Regions from separate parts of the Hwanghaeella sp. 1Z406 genome, predicted to be linked through region 3. Evidence: predicted binding sites of a transcription regulator. Region 3 holds the regulator's gene; each other region holds the start of a gene.
The links. The regulator HrcA, encoded in region 3, represses chaperone genes, less so after heat shock. The targets are predictions, from matches to a motif close to GTTAGCACTCNCCNNNGGNGAGTGCTAAC.

Region 1: groES (co-chaperone GroES) is a predicted target of HrcA. The motif match lies at 3,016-3,044, and genes of this name have one in related genera.
Region 2: groES (co-chaperone GroES) is a predicted target of HrcA. The motif match lies at 2,699-2,727, and genes of this name have one in related genera.

The regions. Positions count from the first base shown of each region.
Region 1 is NZ_JBLZHU010000010.1:106,901-112,720, forward strand. It holds gene ACOSDR_RS17875 (HutD family protein) at 297-848, shown strand; gene groL (chaperonin GroEL) at 916-2,574, opposite strand; gene groES (co-chaperone GroES) at 2,652-2,966, opposite strand; gene ACOSDR_RS17890 (usg protein) at 3,286-3,606, shown strand; gene ACOSDR_RS17895 (class II glutamine amidotransferase) at 3,614-4,387, opposite strand; gene ACOSDR_RS17900 (M24 family metallopeptidase) at 4,462-5,808, opposite strand.
Region 2 is NZ_JBLZHU010000006.1:170,891-176,710, forward strand. It holds gene trkA (Trk system potassium transporter TrkA) at 1-124, shown strand, start outside; gene ACOSDR_RS13410 (HAD family hydrolase) at 139-828, shown strand; gene hfq (RNA chaperone Hfq) at 1,005-1,262, shown strand; gene hflX (GTPase HflX) at 1,269-2,627, shown strand; gene groES (co-chaperone GroES) at 2,816-3,103, shown strand; gene groL (chaperonin GroEL) at 3,196-4,845, shown strand; gene ACOSDR_RS13435 (Ldh family oxidoreductase) at 5,005-5,820, shown strand, end outside.
Region 3 is NZ_JBLZHU010000002.1:74,078-79,897, reverse strand. It holds gene ACOSDR_RS04695 (S1C family serine protease) at 1-1,225, opposite strand, end outside; gene grpE (nucleotide exchange factor GrpE) at 1,318-2,001, opposite strand; gene hrcA (heat-inducible transcriptional repressor HrcA) at 2,088-3,206, opposite strand; gene rph (ribonuclease PH) at 3,307-4,020, shown strand; gene rdgB (RdgB/HAM1 family non-canonical purine NTP pyrophosphatase) at 4,033-4,632, shown strand; gene hemW (radical SAM family heme chaperone HemW) at 4,629-5,783, shown strand.

The sequences.
Region 1 (5,820 bases), on a different contig from region 3:
AAATTGTGACAAACCCTGTGCTAGTGTGGTGCGCGGTTATTTGGGATCGACTAGGACGCTGTTTGCGGTGCTCCGGTTAGGAGCGTTTCGCGAAGCGATGCCGGGCATCGCAAGCGGAAGGCGACGCGGCCCGAAGCGCCGCAAACAGCGCCTTTGGTCCCTTTATCGGCCCGTCGGACGGCGTCGAGAGCGTTTGACGATGAACCACATCGCCTGCACGCTCTCTTCTAGCCGACAGGCCGATAAAGGGATCCTGGTGATTCCAAATAACCGCGCACCACACTAGGGTCTCGCGCATGAAAATATTCAAAGCGCAGGATTATAAGGAAACACCATGGAAAAATGGTGGCGGGATCACGCGGGAAATCGCCCTTAAGGAAGATGAGGACGGTTTTTTGTGGCGGCTGAGCATTGCCGACGTCCGCACGGACGGCCCGTTTTCCAGCTTTCCGGACCGGCATCGGATTTTAACCGTGGTTGCAGGTATCGGGATGCGGCTGAAAGATCGCCAGACAGGCGCTGTGATTGAGGCATTGCCCCAAAGGCCGATTGATTTTCGCGGCGATCAGGGAATCGACAGTGAATTGCTGGCAGGTCCCATCCAGGATTTCAACGTTATGTTCGATCCCCTGCGCGTGAAGGCGGAGGTCCGGGTTCTGCGCGATGATACGGCGCTGTCACCGCCCGAAGGTCTGAATGCGGTATATTGTCTTTCCGGGGCAGGGAAACTGGATCAGCAGGAGATACGCGCCGGGGAAACCGCAATTTGGGATACGGGGCCTGGCCTGGCGCTGGCGGTGCCGGGTGACACAGCGATACTTTCCATCCACCTCGCCATCGTCGGATAAGAAAAAGGGCGGCGCTCCCGCAGGAGGCCGCCCTTTCTGATCTCAGCGCGGGGCTGAGCGGGGATGGTTACATCATGCCGCCCATGCCACCCATGCCGCCCATGCCACCCATATCGGGCATGCCGCCGCCGCCTTCGCCCTTCGGCTCGGGCTTATCGGCGATCATGGCCTCTGTGGTGATCAACAGGCCAGCAACAGAGCCCGCATCCTGCAGGGCACAGCGTACGACCTTCGCAGGGTCGATCACGCCGTCCTTGATCAGGTTCACGAATTCACCGGTCTGGGCGTTATAGCCCCATTCGGTATCCTTCGATTCCAGCAGTTTGCCGACGATCACGGCACCATCTGCACCCGCGTTGTCAACAATTTGACGGGCCGGGGCGGTCAGGGCCTTGCGGATGATTTCAACGCCAACCTTCTGATCGTCATTGGTGACCTTCAGGCCATCCAAGGCTTTCAGACCGTACAGAAGCGCGACGCCGCCACCAGGGACGATGCCTTCTTCGACGGCTGCGCGGGTTGCGTGCAGCGCGTCGTCGACGCGGTCTTTCTTCTCTTTCACTTCGACTTCAGTTGCACCACCAACACGGATCACGGCAACACCGCCAGCCAATTTGGCCAGACGTTCCTGCAGTTTTTCACGATCGTAGTCGGAGGTGGTGTTTTCGATCTGCTGTTTGATCTGGGCAACGCGGGCACTGATTTCCTTCTTCTTGCCAGCGCCATCGACAATGGTGGTCTCATCCTTGGAGATGGAGACATTCTTCGCCGTACCCAGCATGTCCAGCGTCACAGCTTCCAGTTTGATGCCGACATCTTCGGAGATCACGGTACCACCGGTCAGGACCGCGATGTCTTCCAGCATTGCCTTGCGACGGTCGCCGAAGCCTGGGGCCTTCACAGCAGCAACCTTCAGGCCACCGCGCAGCTTGTTCACGACCAGGGTCGCCAGGGCTTCGCCTTCGACATCTTCAGAGATGATCAACAACGGCTTACCGCTTTGCACGACCTGTTCCAGCACCGGCAGCATGGCCTGCAGGTTGGACAGTTTCTTTTCGTGCAGCAGGATGTAGGGGGATTCCAGTTCCACCTGCATACGCTCGTTATCGGTCACGAAATACGGGGACAGATAGCCACGGTCGAACTGCATGCCTTCGACGACGCTGAGCTCGGTATCCAGTGACTTGGCTTCTTCAACCGTGATCACGCCTTCATTGCCGACCTTTTCCATGGCTTTGGCGATCATCTCGCCGACGTCCTTGTCGCCATTGGCGGAAATTGTGCCGACCTGGGCAACTTCGCTGTTCTGTTTGATCTTGCGAGCGCGCTTGGCGATGTCGGCGGTAACTGCTTCGACAGCCAGATCAATGCCGCGTTTCAGATCCATCGGGTTCATGCCCGCAGCAACAGCTTTCGCGCCTTCGCGGACGATGGCCTGGGCCAGAACCGTCGCGGTGGTGGTGCCGTCGCCTGCCAGATCATTGGTCTTGCTGGCAACTTCTTTCAGCATCTGGGCGCCCATATTTTCGAACTTGTCTTTCAGTTCGATTTCCTTGGCAACCGTGACGCCGTCCTTGGTGATGCGCGGCGCGCCGAAAGATTTGTCGATGACCACGTTGCGGCCCTTGGGACCCAGGGTCACCTTGACCGCATTGGCCAGAATGTCGACGCCTTTGAGCATCCGCTCACGGGCATCAGAACTGAATTTTACATCTTTAGCTGACATAGTCGCTACTCCATTTGTCGTGTTTTAATGTGGCAGTAACGGGATTATGGAAGACCCCGAAAAGGCAGCCTTCGCTTTTAAGCGGCTTTCTTGGACGCAGCCTTCGTTTCAATCACGCCCAGAATGTCACTTTCCTTCATGATCAACAGGTCTTCCCCGTCGATCTTTACTTCCGTACCGGACCATTTTCCGAACAACACCTGGTCGCCCGCCTTCACATCCAGGGTACGGACGCTGCCGTCTTCCTGAATCTGGCCATTACCAACGGCAATGACTTCGCCTTGCATCGGCTTTTCCTTGGCGGTTTCGGGGATGATGATGCCCCCAGCGGTTTTGGTGTCTTCTTCTACGCGGCGCACAACAACGCGGTCGTGCAGGGGACGGAATGCCATGATTGAACCTCCTCAATTTTAGACAAAGGTTTGTCACGCTGTAATTAAGGTTGGCACTCTTGGCATGAGAGTGCCAACCCTCGTCCGGTGGATGTATTAAAATCGGTCAAAATTTTCAAGAGGGAGTTTTGATTTTTATCAGCGCTCTCGGTTAATTGCTGCTAATGCACTGAATTATAACATTTTTATTGCAGTGCAAAGAAAATCAGTGGCAGACTTTCACCTCAAGGGATGCGTCTGTGACCACTGAGAATCGACCCGACGATTGGTCCTGGGCGCTCTCCGCAATGTGTTGCTCTTGCTGTTAAGGAGATTGTTTATGACTCAGTCTTTTTCAACCCCTCGTTCCTCGGCTTATGACGCATCAGAGGTGCCACAGGATGGCCTGTCACAACAGTTAAAGGGCTATCGTCTCGCCACAGCAGAGATTATCTATCACATGCCGGACCACCCTGCAGTTTTGCAATCCTTTCTGTGGCAACACCTGGATATCGCCCCTAAATATCCGGAATTACATAAATTCCTGGATTTCTGGGTAGAGGAAATAGAAGGTTCGCTACATTCTGTCCATGTGGCGCGGTATGATCTGGTGACACCGGGCAACAGCCGGCATGTCGATGCCTGGATGCGGTTGCACTGAATGTGCTCTAAAGGGTGAGTGGTTCCGTCACCATGCGGCCGTCTTGATAGATGCTGAGCACGTGCTGGGTTGGGACGGCGGTCCAGCGGGCGCGGTCGGTGTCCAAAGGTTCTGATACAACGGTTAACGCGCCTGAGCCTGAACCTGTATGGTACAGGGTCGGCGCATGGGGATCGCTGGAATAGCGGAAGGCGATCAATCGAGTGCCGTCGGACAGGGCGGCGGTGAAGCGCAAGGGGTCTTCGACCTCTGCGGCGATCATTTCCCGTTCCACTAAAGACAGGCTCTCTCGCATCGCGCTGATCGGGTCGTCGTCCAATCCAAGGGACAAGGCCAGCAGAAAAATCAATTCGGAATCCGTGGTGCCCTGGCGACCGCAATACAGCGAATCCGGTAGCATCTGCTCCAGTTTGCGCCGGATCTTCGCATAGCCGCCGATCTGACCATTATGCATGAACAGCCATCGTCCATGGGTGAAGGGGTGGCAGTTGGACCGCGTCGTCGATGTACCTGTGGACGCCCGGACATGGGCAAAGAACAGGCGGGACCGAATCTGTGCGGAGAGATGCTTTAAGTTATCATCGTTCCAGGCGGGCAGGATTTCGCGGTACAGGCCCGGCTCTGGCCGCTCCCCATACCAGCCGATGCCAAAGCCATCACCATTGGTTTCGGATTTCGCCTCGGCTGCATGCAGGCTTTGATGAATCAGGGAATGATCCGGTTTGGTGACCAGTTCTTCCATGAACAGGGGTGGACCCCAATAGGCAAGCCATCGGCACATAACAAACGACCACAGTCTTCATTCGCGGTTACGATGGGTTCAATACAGCCTGCGTTGCCCTATTCTGCAAGGCTCTAGCTCAGCAAGCGTTGCTCAAACGGATATCTGGTCAGATTTTCAAATCCGGTCTCGGTGATCACCACCTGGTCTTCCAGCTTCACACCACAGGTGCCGCCGACTTCGCCGACATAGGCCTCTACACACACGCACATGCCAGGCTCTAACATGCCATCATAGCCAGTCGATTCCCAGTCTTCCGGATACATCACGGCGGGATATTCGTCGCACAGACCAACGCCGTGATACATGACGCTATAGCGCCGGGCGCGGAATTTCTCCGGCAGGGGTTTGGCGCCTTGCATCAATTCCTTGAAGGACGCGCCGGGTTTCAGCAGCTGCATGTTGTTCTGGATCTGCTCATAGGCGACTTGATAGACCTCACGCTCTGCATCACTGGGCTTGCCATCGCCGATCTTGAAGGTGCGCGACAGGTCCGCGCAGTATCCATAGGGGCCGACCAGATCCGTGTCATAGGCCAGGATATCCCCTTCCTTCATGATCCGGGGACCGCATTCTTGGAACCAAGGATTCGTGCGGGGTCCAGAGGACAGGATGCGGGTTTCGATCCATTCCCCGCCGCGAATATGGTTGCCCTTTTGCAGTTCTGCCCAGGCGGTAACTTCGGTCATGCCGGGGATTACGGCGGCCTGCATTTCCGCCATCGCAGATTCACAGGCGGCAATCGCACAACGCATGGCGTTTAGCTCATTCTCGTTCTTCACCTTGCGGGCATGTTCGGTCATTTCCTGACCGATCCTGATCTTGAAGCCGATATTCTCCAGCGCCCAATAGGTTGCGATTTCGCTCTTATCCAGGCCCAGGCGGCGGTTATCTCCCGCATGGGCGCGCACGATGGTATCGACCTGTTGTGCAAAGAGGGCGGCGCGTTCTTCCGCCCGTTGGGCGGCATCCATATAGAAGAAGTCGGCGCCGGGATGCACTTCCTTCACCAGCGGCAGATGCGCAGACAGATGGCGCGCCGGGGTATAATCCCACAGCGCCATATGCCCATCTGGCAGCACCAGACAGGCGCGGCAGAAATTATGCATCACCCAGATCTGCATATTGGTCGTGTCGGTGGCATAGCGGATGTTCAGCGGATCGAACATCAACAGCCCGCCCAGATCATGCTTATTGACCTGTTCCACCAGCCGCGACAGGCGATAGTCCCGCAGCGAGGGCATATCCGGTATTGTCAGCCCCAGTGCCGCCCATTCCGCGAAGGCCAGATCCGTCGGCCCGATCTCTACCCGGTCACCATCATTGGGTGTCCCATCCGGCAGGAATTCGGTCAGCGAGGAAGGGCGGCGCGTCGGATCGATCTTGCGATTGGACCCAAGGACATAGGGATCATATGGCATGGCCTGTAGCTT
Region 2 (5,820 bases), on a different contig from region 3:
TGAGGTGATTATCCCTCGGCCCGATACGGTGGTTCGAACGAAGGACCGGGTGGTGCTGTTGGCGGCTGCCTCTGCCGTTAAGAAAATGGAAAAGATGTTCGCTGTAAGACTAGAATATTTCTAATAGAAAGCTGATTCGTGAATTCTTCTGACCTGCCGCCGCCAAAAGCCATTTTGTATGACTGGGACAACACTTTGGTGGACACCTGGCCGGTTATTCATGGCGCGATGAATGGTCTGTTTCGCAAAATGGAGATGCCGGAATGGACGCTGGCTGAAACCCGAAACAGGGTGCGCCATTCGATGCGTGATTCCTTTCCCGTCATGTTCGGGGATCGGTGGGAAGAAGCGCGCGACATCTTTTATGCGGAATTCGAAGCCATCCATATGCAGGCGCTTGTTGCGGCCCCTGGCGCAGCGTCTTTTCTGCACGCCGTTCATACAAAGGGCATTCCACAGGCTGTGATTTCCAACAAGCAGGGGCGGTTCCTTCGCAAAGAAGCTGCGCATCTGGACTGGGATGTGTATTTTCACGCACTGGTGGGGGCAGGGGATGCGGCACGCGACAAGCCATCCCCGGAACCGGTTTCCATGGCGTTACAGGGATTGCGCGATGCAGGCGGCGATTTACAGCCCGGACCGGATATCTACTTCATCGGTGATTCTGGTGTGGATATGCAAATTGCCCATGCAACAGGGCTGACGCCAATCCTTATTCATGCCGATCCGGACCTGGATGGGGAATATGCGGATTGCCGGCCTGCGCGAATATTTGGCCATTTGGACGCACTGCACGCTTTTTTGGCGACGGATCGTTCCTATATCTGATAGTGTGCGTTAAATCTGGTGGGGACCAAGATCCTGCCACACAAATACGACAACTCTTAAACCCGGGCTTTTTCAGGGTTTAAGAGCGTATTCTTGTGGAAAGTCCCCGATGATAGAATAACTTAGACTGCGCGTTTGTGCTAATAACAACAAAGTTGCAAGGAAAGGGGGCATTTATGTCGTCCGACAAGAACCAGAACCTCCAGGATACGTTTTTAAATCATCTCCGGAAGAACAAAGCTCCGGTCACGGTGTTCCTCGTCAATGGCGTAAAGCTGCAGGGCATCGTTACATGGTTTGATAACTTCTGCGTGCTTTTGCGCCGGGATGCGCATTCACAGCTGGTGTATAAGCATGCGATTTCAACCGTCATGCCGGCGACGCCGGTGCAATTATTCGAGCCATCCGAAACGGATGGTGTCGAGGAAAGCTAAGCGGATTTGACTGAAAAGCTTCAAGACTCTGGTGAGTGGGGCTGGTCGGAGACCGGCGCCCGCCGCGCCGCTGTGCTGTATCCCGAAATACCGGGCGTGACATTGAAACGCCGGAACCCGGACGCACGTCTGGAAGAAGCGATCGGCCTTGCCCGGGCGATTGAACTGGACGTTGTTCATGCGGAACATGTGCGCCTGAACAAGCCGGTTCCGGCCACATTGCTGGGCGGTGGTCTGGTTGAGCGTTTGCATGGTTTGTGTGCCGCGCTTGAGGTTGAATTGCTGATCGTGGATGCCTCGCTTAGCCCGGTTCAACAGCGCAACCTGGAACGCGCCCTGGAAACAAAGGTCATTGATCGTACTGGGCTTATCCTTGAGATCTTTGGAGCACGGGCGCGGACCCATGAGGGGCGCTTACAGGTTGAACTGGCGGCGCTGACCTTCCAGCGGTCCCGGCTGGTGCGCAGTTGGACGCACTTGGAGCGGCAGCGGGGTGGTCTGGGCTTTATCGGGGGACCTGGGGAAAGCCAGATTGAGCTTGATAGACGTTTAATTGATGAGCGAATTGTCCGCCTGAAGAAAGAATTGGAGCAGGTGGCCAGAACCCGCGGGCTGCACCGTAAGGCGCGGGAAAAGGTGCCTTATCCGGTTGTCTCTCTGGTTGGTTACACCAATGCCGGGAAATCCACCCTGTTCAATCGGTTAACTGATTCCGCTGTCATGGCGAAGGATATGCTGTTTGCGACCCTGGACCCAACCATGCGCAAGGTGGTTCTGCCATCGGGCCGCACCGCGATCCTGTCTGATACGGTGGGATTTATCTCTGACCTGCCAACGGATCTGATTGCGGCTTTCCGGGCGACATTGGAAGAAGTGCGCTCTGCCCAAGTGCTGGTGCATGTCCGTGATATCGCCGCCCTGGATACTGATGTCGAAAAGGCCGATGTTGAGAAAGTTCTAGGCTCTTTGGATATCGCACCCGATACGGTGGTTATGGAGGCCTGGAACAAGGTTGATACAATGCCAGCCGATATCCGCGCCGCGACGGAACAGCGGGCCGCGCTGATCCGATCCGGGGAAGAGGATGTTGATGCCTTTGCCATCTCTGCCATGGAAGGCACGGGGTTTGATCCCTTGCTGACGGCCATTGATGAGGCCTTGGCGCGGTTCCGCGTTGAAGCAAATGTTGAGATATCAGCCGGTGACGGCGCTGCTATGGCCTGGCTGCATGAAAATGGGGATGTGCTGGACGATTTGACAGATCGGGAAGCTGGAGACGGAACCTCGGTTCTTTTGACCGTGGCCCTGGATCCGACCGATTGGAAGCGGTTTGAACAGCGTTTTGGCTATAAAGCCCTGTCATAAAACTTTCTTTGGCGGTTTCCGGCTTATTTCAGTTCGTCTCCATTGACAATTACACAACAATTCGTATATGCGCTAGCACTCACTAAGGGGGAGTGCTAACAGCGCTTTCTCAGGACAGATTGGGGGCGATGGTTCACATCAGGTGGGCCCGCCTAGACCAGGACGAAGTTTTTGAAGGGGAAATGACCATGAAATTCCGGCCTCTGCACGATCGCGTACTAGTTAAACGCGTTGAGAGCGAGACCAAGACCGCAACAGGCATCATTATTCCTGACACGGCACAAGAAAAGCCGATGCAGGGTAAAGTGATCGCCGCGGGCTCTGGCACGATCAAAGAAGACGGCAGCGTTCGTAAGCTGGACGTCAAAAAGGGCGACACCGTCCTGTTTGGCAAATGGTCCGGCACCGAAGTCAAAATTGACGGCGACGATCTGCTGATCATGAAAGAATCTGACATCATGGGCATCATTGAATAACAGCGCGATGACGGGGCGGGGAAAGGATCCTCGCCTTTTTTATTGCCAGCTGATTATTCAGGCTCAAACCACTATTAAGGAGTCCTACTGCTATGGCAGCCAAGGAAGTTAAATTCGGCACAGACGCACGGGCAAAGATGCTCCGCGGCGTAGACATTTTGGCCGATGCGGTCAAAGTCACACTGGGTCCTAAAGGCCGTAACGTCGTGATCGACAAGGCTTTCGGCGCACCGCGCATCACCAAAGATGGTGTTACGGTCGCGAAAGAAATCGAACTGTCAGACAAGTTCGAAAACATGGGCGCACAGATGGTGCGTGAAGTTGCCAGCAAGACCAATGACATGGCGGGCGACGGCACGACCACTGCAACGGTTCTGGCCCAGGCCATCGTTCGTGAAGGTGCCAAGGCTGTTGCCGCTGGCATGAACCCGATGGATCTGAAGCGCGGTATTGATCTGGCTGTGGATGCGGTTGTCAAAGACATCGCCAAGCGCGCCAAGAAAATCAAAACCAGCTCTGAAGTTGCACAGGTCGGCACGATCTCTGCCAATGGCGACAAAGAAGTTGGCGAAATGATCGCTGCAGCCATGGAAAAGGTCGGCAACGAAGGTGTTATCACCGTCGAAGAAGCCAAAGGCCTGACCACGGAACTGGAAGTTGTCGAAGGCATGCAGTTCGACCGCGGCTACCTGTCTCCTTACTTCGTGACCAATTCTGAAAAGATGGTTGTCGAACTGGAAAACCCAATGATCCTGCTGCACGAGAAGAAACTCTCGAACCTGCAGGCCATGTTGCCCGTTCTGGAACAGGTTGTACAAAGCAGCCGTCCGCTGTTGATCATTGCTGAAGACGTTGAAGGCGAAGCCCTGGCGACCTTGGTTGTGAACAAGCTGCGCGGGGGCCTGAAGGTCGCTGCAGTGAAGGCACCGGGCTTCGGTGACCGTCGTAAAGCCATGTTGGAAGACATCGCCATCCTGACCGGTGGTACGGTGATTTCCGAAGACACCGGCATCAAGCTGGAAAGCGTCACGCTTGCCATGCTGGGCCAGGCCAAGAACGTCACCATCAACAAAGACGAAACCACCATCGTCGATGGCGCCGGGAAGAAGAAAGAAATCGAAGGCCGTTGCTCGCAGATCCGCCAGCAGGTTGAGAACACCTCTTCTGACTATGACCGTGAAAAGCTGCAAGAGCGTCTGGCCAAACTGGCTGGCGGTGTTGCCGTGATCAGCGTCGGCGGTGCGTCCGAAGTTGAAGTGAAAGAAAAGAAAGACCGCGTTGACGACGCCATGCACGCAACCCGTGCCGCTGTCGAAGAAGGCGTTGTCCCAGGCGGTGGGTCGGCTCTGTTGTATGCCACCCACGCCCTGAAGAAGATGGAAGGTGCCAACCATGATCAAACCGTGGGCATCGACATCGTGCGTCGCGCCCTGACGGCTCCTTGCCGCCAGATCGTTGACAATGCCGGTGAAGATGGTGCTGTCATTGTCGGTAAGATGATGGAGTCGAAAGACCACAACTGGGGCTTTGATGCTCAAAACGGCGAATTCTGTGATCTGGTGAAAGCCGGTATCATCGACCCTGCCAAGGTTGTGCGTTCTGCGCTTCAGGATGCTGCCTCGGTTGCTGGCCTGCTGGTCACCACCGAAGCCATGATCGCTGATAAGCCTGAGCCTAAGGGCCAGGGCGGCGGCGGCATGCCCGACATGGGTGGCATGGGTGGCATGGGCGGCATGATGTAAGCATCACGCTGACCTAGCCTACGCCTAAGAAACTAAAGATTGAGGCCGTCGGATCCGTCCGGCGGCCTTTTTCTGTATCAGGCGTCTGGATTGAGTCTTTAATCCTTTGGCGCATCCCATTAGGTTGGCTCCATAACAGTTACAAATGAGGCCCTCTTTATGTCCCGCACATTGATGCTTGATCAGGTTCATGCGCTCAGTAAGGCAGCACTGATCGGGGCAGGGACATTAGAAGAGTCTGCGTCCATTGTGGCTGACAGCATCGTCGATGCGGAGGCCGAGGGCATCCGCGCCGTCGGATTGGCCTATCTGCCTTACTATTGTCAGCATGTCCGCGTTGGAAAGGTTTCAGGCCTTGCGGTGCCGAAGGTGAAGCAGACCGGCAAGGCCGCCCTGATGGCCGATGCGCGCAACGGGTTCTGCCATCCCGCCTATGTGGAGGGGGAGAAGAAATTCTACACCCTTGCCCGAAATTGCGGCATTGCCGGGTTTGGTATTCAGCATTCCTATGCCTCTGGCGTGATCGGTTGGTTCGTGGATCGCATTGCCAAGGCCGGACTGGTTGGATTCTGCTTCACCAATGCCTCGGCATCCATGGCGCCGGCCGGGGGAAATCGTCCGCTGTTTGGCACCAATCCCATTGCCTTTGGCGTGCCCCGTGACGGCAAGCCGCCCCTGGTAATCGATCAATCCTCTACAGCCACATCCCGTGTCAGTATCGCGGCCAAGATGGAAGCGGGGGAGCCGATACCGGAAGGGTGGGGCCTGGATGCGATGGGCAATCCCTGTACCGATGCCAAGACAGTTCTGGGCGAGGGGTCTATGGCCCCGTCTGGCGGCTATAAAGGGGGCGGATTGGCGTTATTGGTGGAAATCATGGCCGCTGGATTGACAGGGGCGAATTGGTCCTTTGAGGCATCGGATTTGGGCAATGATGCCGGTGGCCCGCCGGATATCGGACAATTCTTTATGGCG
Region 3 (5,820 bases):
CAAACATCGGGCCACCGCTGTTGCCGCCTGTAATCGCGACATCGGATTGAATGTACAGCAGGGGGGTAGCCCCGGACGCATAGGAGAATTTTCTGAGGGCACTGATCGAACCCCGCGTGACGGTTGAATACAGTTCTTCATCTGCGGGACTGCCGACAACGACGGCTTCGGTCGCAATACCGGGCAGTTCCAGATTCATCGGTAAGGCGCGAAGACCCCGAAGCGGAATTTTCAACAGCGCGACATCCCGCCCTTCATGTCGACGGATAACCGCAGCATCAATTTCCACCCCATTTTCAAACCGGACCAGAACAGTATCAAAATCCCCAACGACATGCTGGTTCGACAGAATGTAACCATCTTCACTGATGACAAATCCCGAACCATGCCCCCCACCTGCGCGGATAGTCACAACGGATGGGAGAATGCGACGAACATGATCTTCAAAGGGCTGCGTCGAAAGAGAAATTTCCGGGATATATATAGCCTCATCGGTCAAAGGAACCGAGGCAACGACATCGGATCTTACGGTTTCTTTTGACAGCGCCTTTATGAAATCCTTATTGGATCCCAGTGATTCGGTAGCCGCACTGAAAGCGCCGATAATAGCCTCCAACATGCCAGTTCTCGAAGATTTTCTGACCTTGAAATATCCCGTTGTTGTGATTCTGTTTTTTTCCTGGCGCATGGTGGTATTGAATATCGTCCATTCAACTTCCATAAACATTTCACCAGCATATCGATCTTGTGGGTATCCATACCAAAAATCATGATCCTCACAGAAATTGCCGCTCATATCCTTTATGCGGGCACCAATCGCGAATTCAGCACGCCCACGTTCGTCGCTGTAATCGAATAAATTGGTTGGATCGCCAACAACATCAAATCCCTGAGACTTCATCACCTCAAAAAAGGCCATGTGCATCTCATCATTCCAACCGGACAGATGCCTTGATCCATTATTCAATGTAAGCGTAACTTCCCCTGTATAGGAATAATTGCATAAAGACGAACTGATACCTGGCACGCCTTCGGCCGGAAAATGGGCAATAACGGACCCAAACCTCATGCCTGAAACGGCACCCTGAAAGGCAAAAGGAACAATGTCGGAGGTGTTGAATTCAACGGGTTCTGGCTGAACGACGGTTGGAACTTCCATGCGCGCAGTCGTGTTGCACCCAGAAACAAGAACAGCGATCACAATCGCTGACAAAAGAACACGCATTTCAAACCCTCCACCTTTCCCAATGAGGGAAACATAGAGGGTTCAAATGGGGATCGTCAATTGTGTAATTGAATTTATTTCACGCGCAGATTTTACGCCGTCGTATCGACTTTGTCGGTGTCGTCTGGCGGGCTGGTGGCATCGGCCTTGGCGACCAGGACCATGGCGGGGCGTAACAGGCGGTCGTGCAGTTTATAGCCGTGCTGCAGCACCTGGACGACCGTTCCGGCGGGTTTACCGGTATCGGGCACTTCCTGGATTGCCTGATGTTCCGCATAGTTGAATTTCTGATCCAGCGGGTCGAGCTTCTGGATGTGATGCTTGGAGAAGGCATCCAGCAGCATCTTTTCGGTCATTTCCACGCCGACCATCAGGTTTTTCAACACGTCATTTTCCGCGCGCGCTTCTTCCGGCACGGAATCCAGCGCGCGGCGCAGATTATCGACGACCGGCAGCAGCTCCTTTGCCAGGCCGGATGATGCGAATTTCATTGTTTCGCTGCGTTCCTTATCGGCGCGGCGTCGGACATTCTCCGCCTCTGCCACGGCCCGCAGGGCGCGATCCTTCATGGCGGCCAGCTCTGATTTCAGCGCCGTTACTTCGTCGTTATCTTCCGCGGGTGTCTTGGCCTTTTTTGCCGCCTCGTCACCCTTTGCAGACGTGTCGGGTTTCGGCGCTGGCTCTGCAGGGGTCTGATCCTCTGTCACGGGGGTCTCTGGAACGGAATTCTCCGAGACGGGTGCTTCGTCATTGGCTGTCTTCTTTGGATCGGTCATTGTCTGCCTGTCACTTTCGTTTCACGTCATATGTCAACGGCCTGCGCCCGCGAATATCGGGGGCGTAGCCTATTCCAGGGTTTGTCTCAAGTCCGGTTTGCACTCACCAGGCGTCCAACCACCTTGGCGGTGTAATCAACCATGGGGATAATGCGGGCATAATTCATGCGCGTCGGGCCCAGGACGCCGATCGCACCGACAATTTTTTCCTTGCCGCCATTTGCGCCCGCACCATTGCCATAGGGCGCGACAATCATGGAACAGCCCGCCAGGGAAAAGAGTTCGTTTTCGGCCCCTATGAAGATCTGAACACCCTGGGCGCCATCGGCGGCATCCAGCATGCGCCACAGGTTTTCTTTCGCCTCAAGCGCCGTGAATAGGGCGCGTATCCGTTCCAAATCCGCCATCGCGGTCACATCGGTCAACAGGTTCGATTGACCAGACACGATCAGCACCCCATCGCCAGAGGCAACATCGGACCATGTTGCCAGACCGGCTTCGACAACTTTCGCTGTCAGGGTGTCAATCTGGCTTTTGTCACGGCTGATTTCATCGGCAATGGCGCTGCGGGCATCGGCGATTGATTGCCCGACCAAACGGGCCGTCAAATAATTCGCAGCCTCTATCAAGGCAGAGGGCGGCAGGCCCAAGGGCAGTTCAATCAGGCGGTTTTCCACCATGCCGCTGGCGGTCACCATGACAACCAGGGCCCGCCCAGGACCCAGGGGTACGAATTCGATGTGTTTTAATTCCCCTTCAGCCTTGGGGGCCATGACCAATCCTGCACAGCGGCTCAGGCCCGACATCAGGCTGGAGGCTTCCTCCAACACCTGGGTGACCGAACGACCGGCGGTCTGGCACTGCCCTTCGATGGCTTCCCGATCTGTGGGGTTCAGTTGACCGGATTGTAACAGCCCATCGACGAACAGCCGAACCCCCATATCGGTTGGCAGACGCCCGGCAGAGGTATGCGGCGCATATAGCAGCCCGGCATCCTCTAAATCCGCCATGGCGTTGCGGATTGTTGCTGCTGATAGTCCCTGATTGAGACGTTGCGACAGGGTGCGCGAGCCAATGGGTCCGCCCGTCTCGACATAAGCCTCGACGACCAAACGCAAAATGTCTCTGGACCGTTCGTTTAATTCTGTGATCATAGCATTCAGTATGTAGGCAGTTGCCAGCCCAGCGTCAATTGCTCCTGTCATCCCAGCAGATCATTGTCTTTATGCCTTCTAAGCTGGACGGGACCGGTCTGAGCCGGTAAAGCGATTAACCATAATTGTTAAACAAAAGTAAGGAATATGTATGCGCCCCTCCGGTAGAGCCCAGGATCAGTTGCGAGACATCGTGCTGGAAACCGATGTTTCACGCTATGCAGAAGGGTCTTGCTTGGCGAAATTCGGTAACACCCATGTACTGTGCACAGCCTCTGTCGAAGATGGGGTTCCATCCTTTCTGCGCAATTCCGGCAAGGGCTGGGTGACGGCGGAATATGGCATGCTGCCACGGTCCACCCACAGCCGCATGGATCGCAAGCGCACCGCCGATAGTGGACGCAGCCAGGAAATTTCGCGCCTGATCGGGCGGTCTTTGCGGGCGGTGGTTGATATGAAAAAGCTGGGTGAACGTCAGATCCGAATCGATTGTGACGTTATTCAGGCCGATGGTGGCACCCGCACGGCGGCAATTACCGGCGGCTATGTTGCGTTGGCGCTGGCGATCAATCACATGACCAAACTGGGCGCCCTGACGGCCAGCCCGTTGAAAGGGTCAATTGCGGCGATCTCCTGTGGTTTGTATCAGGGAGAGGCCGTTCTGGATTTAGATTATGATGAAGACTCCACCGCCCAGGCAGATGCGAATTTTGTCCTGACAGGCACTGGTGGCGTTGTTGAGGTTCAGGGTACAGCAGAGGGCGAACCCTTTAGTGAGGCGCAATTTTTAGCCCTGATGAAACTGGCGCAGAGTGGTTGTGCGACCTTGACCAAAGCGCAAAATATCGCGCTTGGGGTGGAATAGGAGCAACGGTCGATGGCGCGGCGGTTCGATGGTGATCGGCTGGTAATTGCCAGTCATAATCAAGGCAAGGTCCGCGAAATCGCGGATCTATTGCGCCCATTCCAGGTGCAGGTCTTCTCTGCTGCTGAAATGGATCTGCCTGAGCCAGAGGAAACCGGCTATACTTTTCTGGCCAATGCGGAACTAAAAGCCCGCGCCGCAGCGACAGGCGCGAATATGCCGGCCCTGGCGGATGATTCTGGCCTTGCCGTTAAGGCATTGGACGGCGCGCCTGGAATCTATTCCGCCCGATGGGGGGGTAAGAATAAGAATTTCGATCTGGCGATGAACCGCGTCCATCGCGCCTTAATTGGCAAATCCGATAAATCAGCAGCCTTTATCTGCGCATTGGCTTTAGCCTGGCCCGACGGGCATATCGAAGCGTTTGAAGGTCGTGTCGAAGGGCATATTGTGGAGCCAGGCCGGGGTGATAACGGGTTTGGCTATGATGCAATTTTTCAAGCCGATGGCGAAGATCTGACCTTTGGGGAGATGGACCCAGAGGCAAAACATGCGATCAGCCACCGCGCCGATGCGTTTGATCAACTGGTCGCAGCCTGTTTTACCAAATGACCGAATTGCCGACCCCGCTGGCGCTGTATATCCACTGGCCCTTCTGCAAGGCGAAATGCCCGTATTGCGATTTCAACAGCCATGTGCGTGACGGCATTGATCAACCGCGCTGGCGCGCCGCTTTGTTGCGGGAATTGGAGACCGCGCTGGTCGGCCTGGAGGACCGTCCACTGGGATCGATCTTCTTTGGCGGGGGCACACCATCGCTGATGGACCCGGATACGACCGCTGCCCTGATTTCCCGCGCCACAGAGATCCTGACCCCGACCGAAACTTTGGAAGTGACATTGGAAGCCAATCCGACATCGGTGGAGGCGGATCGGTTCGCCGCCTATCGTCAGGCCGGGGTCAATCGTGTGTCTTTGGGTATTCAGGCCCTGGACGATGCGTCGTTGAAATTCCTGGGGCGTGAACATTCGGCCCGCGAAGCGATTGCCGCGATTGATCTGGCGCGCGCGCATTTCCCTCGATTGTCCTTTGACCTGATCTATGCCCGGCAGGGTCAGACGCCAGACGCCTGGGCCAGTGAGTTGAGCCGCGCCATCGACCTGACGGCGGATCATCTGTCGTTGTATCAATTGACCATCGAGCCTGGCACACGCTTTTTCACGCGCGAGAAGCTGGGCGAAGCCCTGACGGTTGAAGAAGAGATAGGGGCGGCCTTGTATGAGGCGACACAGGATCGTCTTGGCGCCCTGGGCCTGCCTGCCTATGAGATTTCCAACCATGCGCGCCCTGGCGCTGAAAGCCGTCATAATCTGGCTTATTGGCGGTATCAGGACTATGTCGGGATCGGGCCTGGTGCCCATGGTCGTGAAACCCGCAAGGGTCAGAAAATCGCCACCGTGCGCCACCGGTTGCCGGAACGCTGGCTGACAGGGGTAGAGACAGAGGGGCACGCCCTGGCGGAAACGGAACGCCTGGATGCAGAGCGACAGTATCGTGAAATCCTGCTGATGGGACTTCGGCTGGCAGAAGGGGTGCCGGAAGACCGGTTAAAGGCCGCCACGGGATCGGGTTTTGAGGCCTTGGAGTCTGCCCGGTTGGATGCCCTGCAAGAGGAAGGATATGCCACCGTGTCTGATAATCGTTTGATCGTGTCCCCGTCGGGCCGCCAACGCTTGAATGCGGTTCTGTCATATCTGCTGTAAGTTGTTGACGCGGTTTCAAGTCTGGTTATTCTCCCTT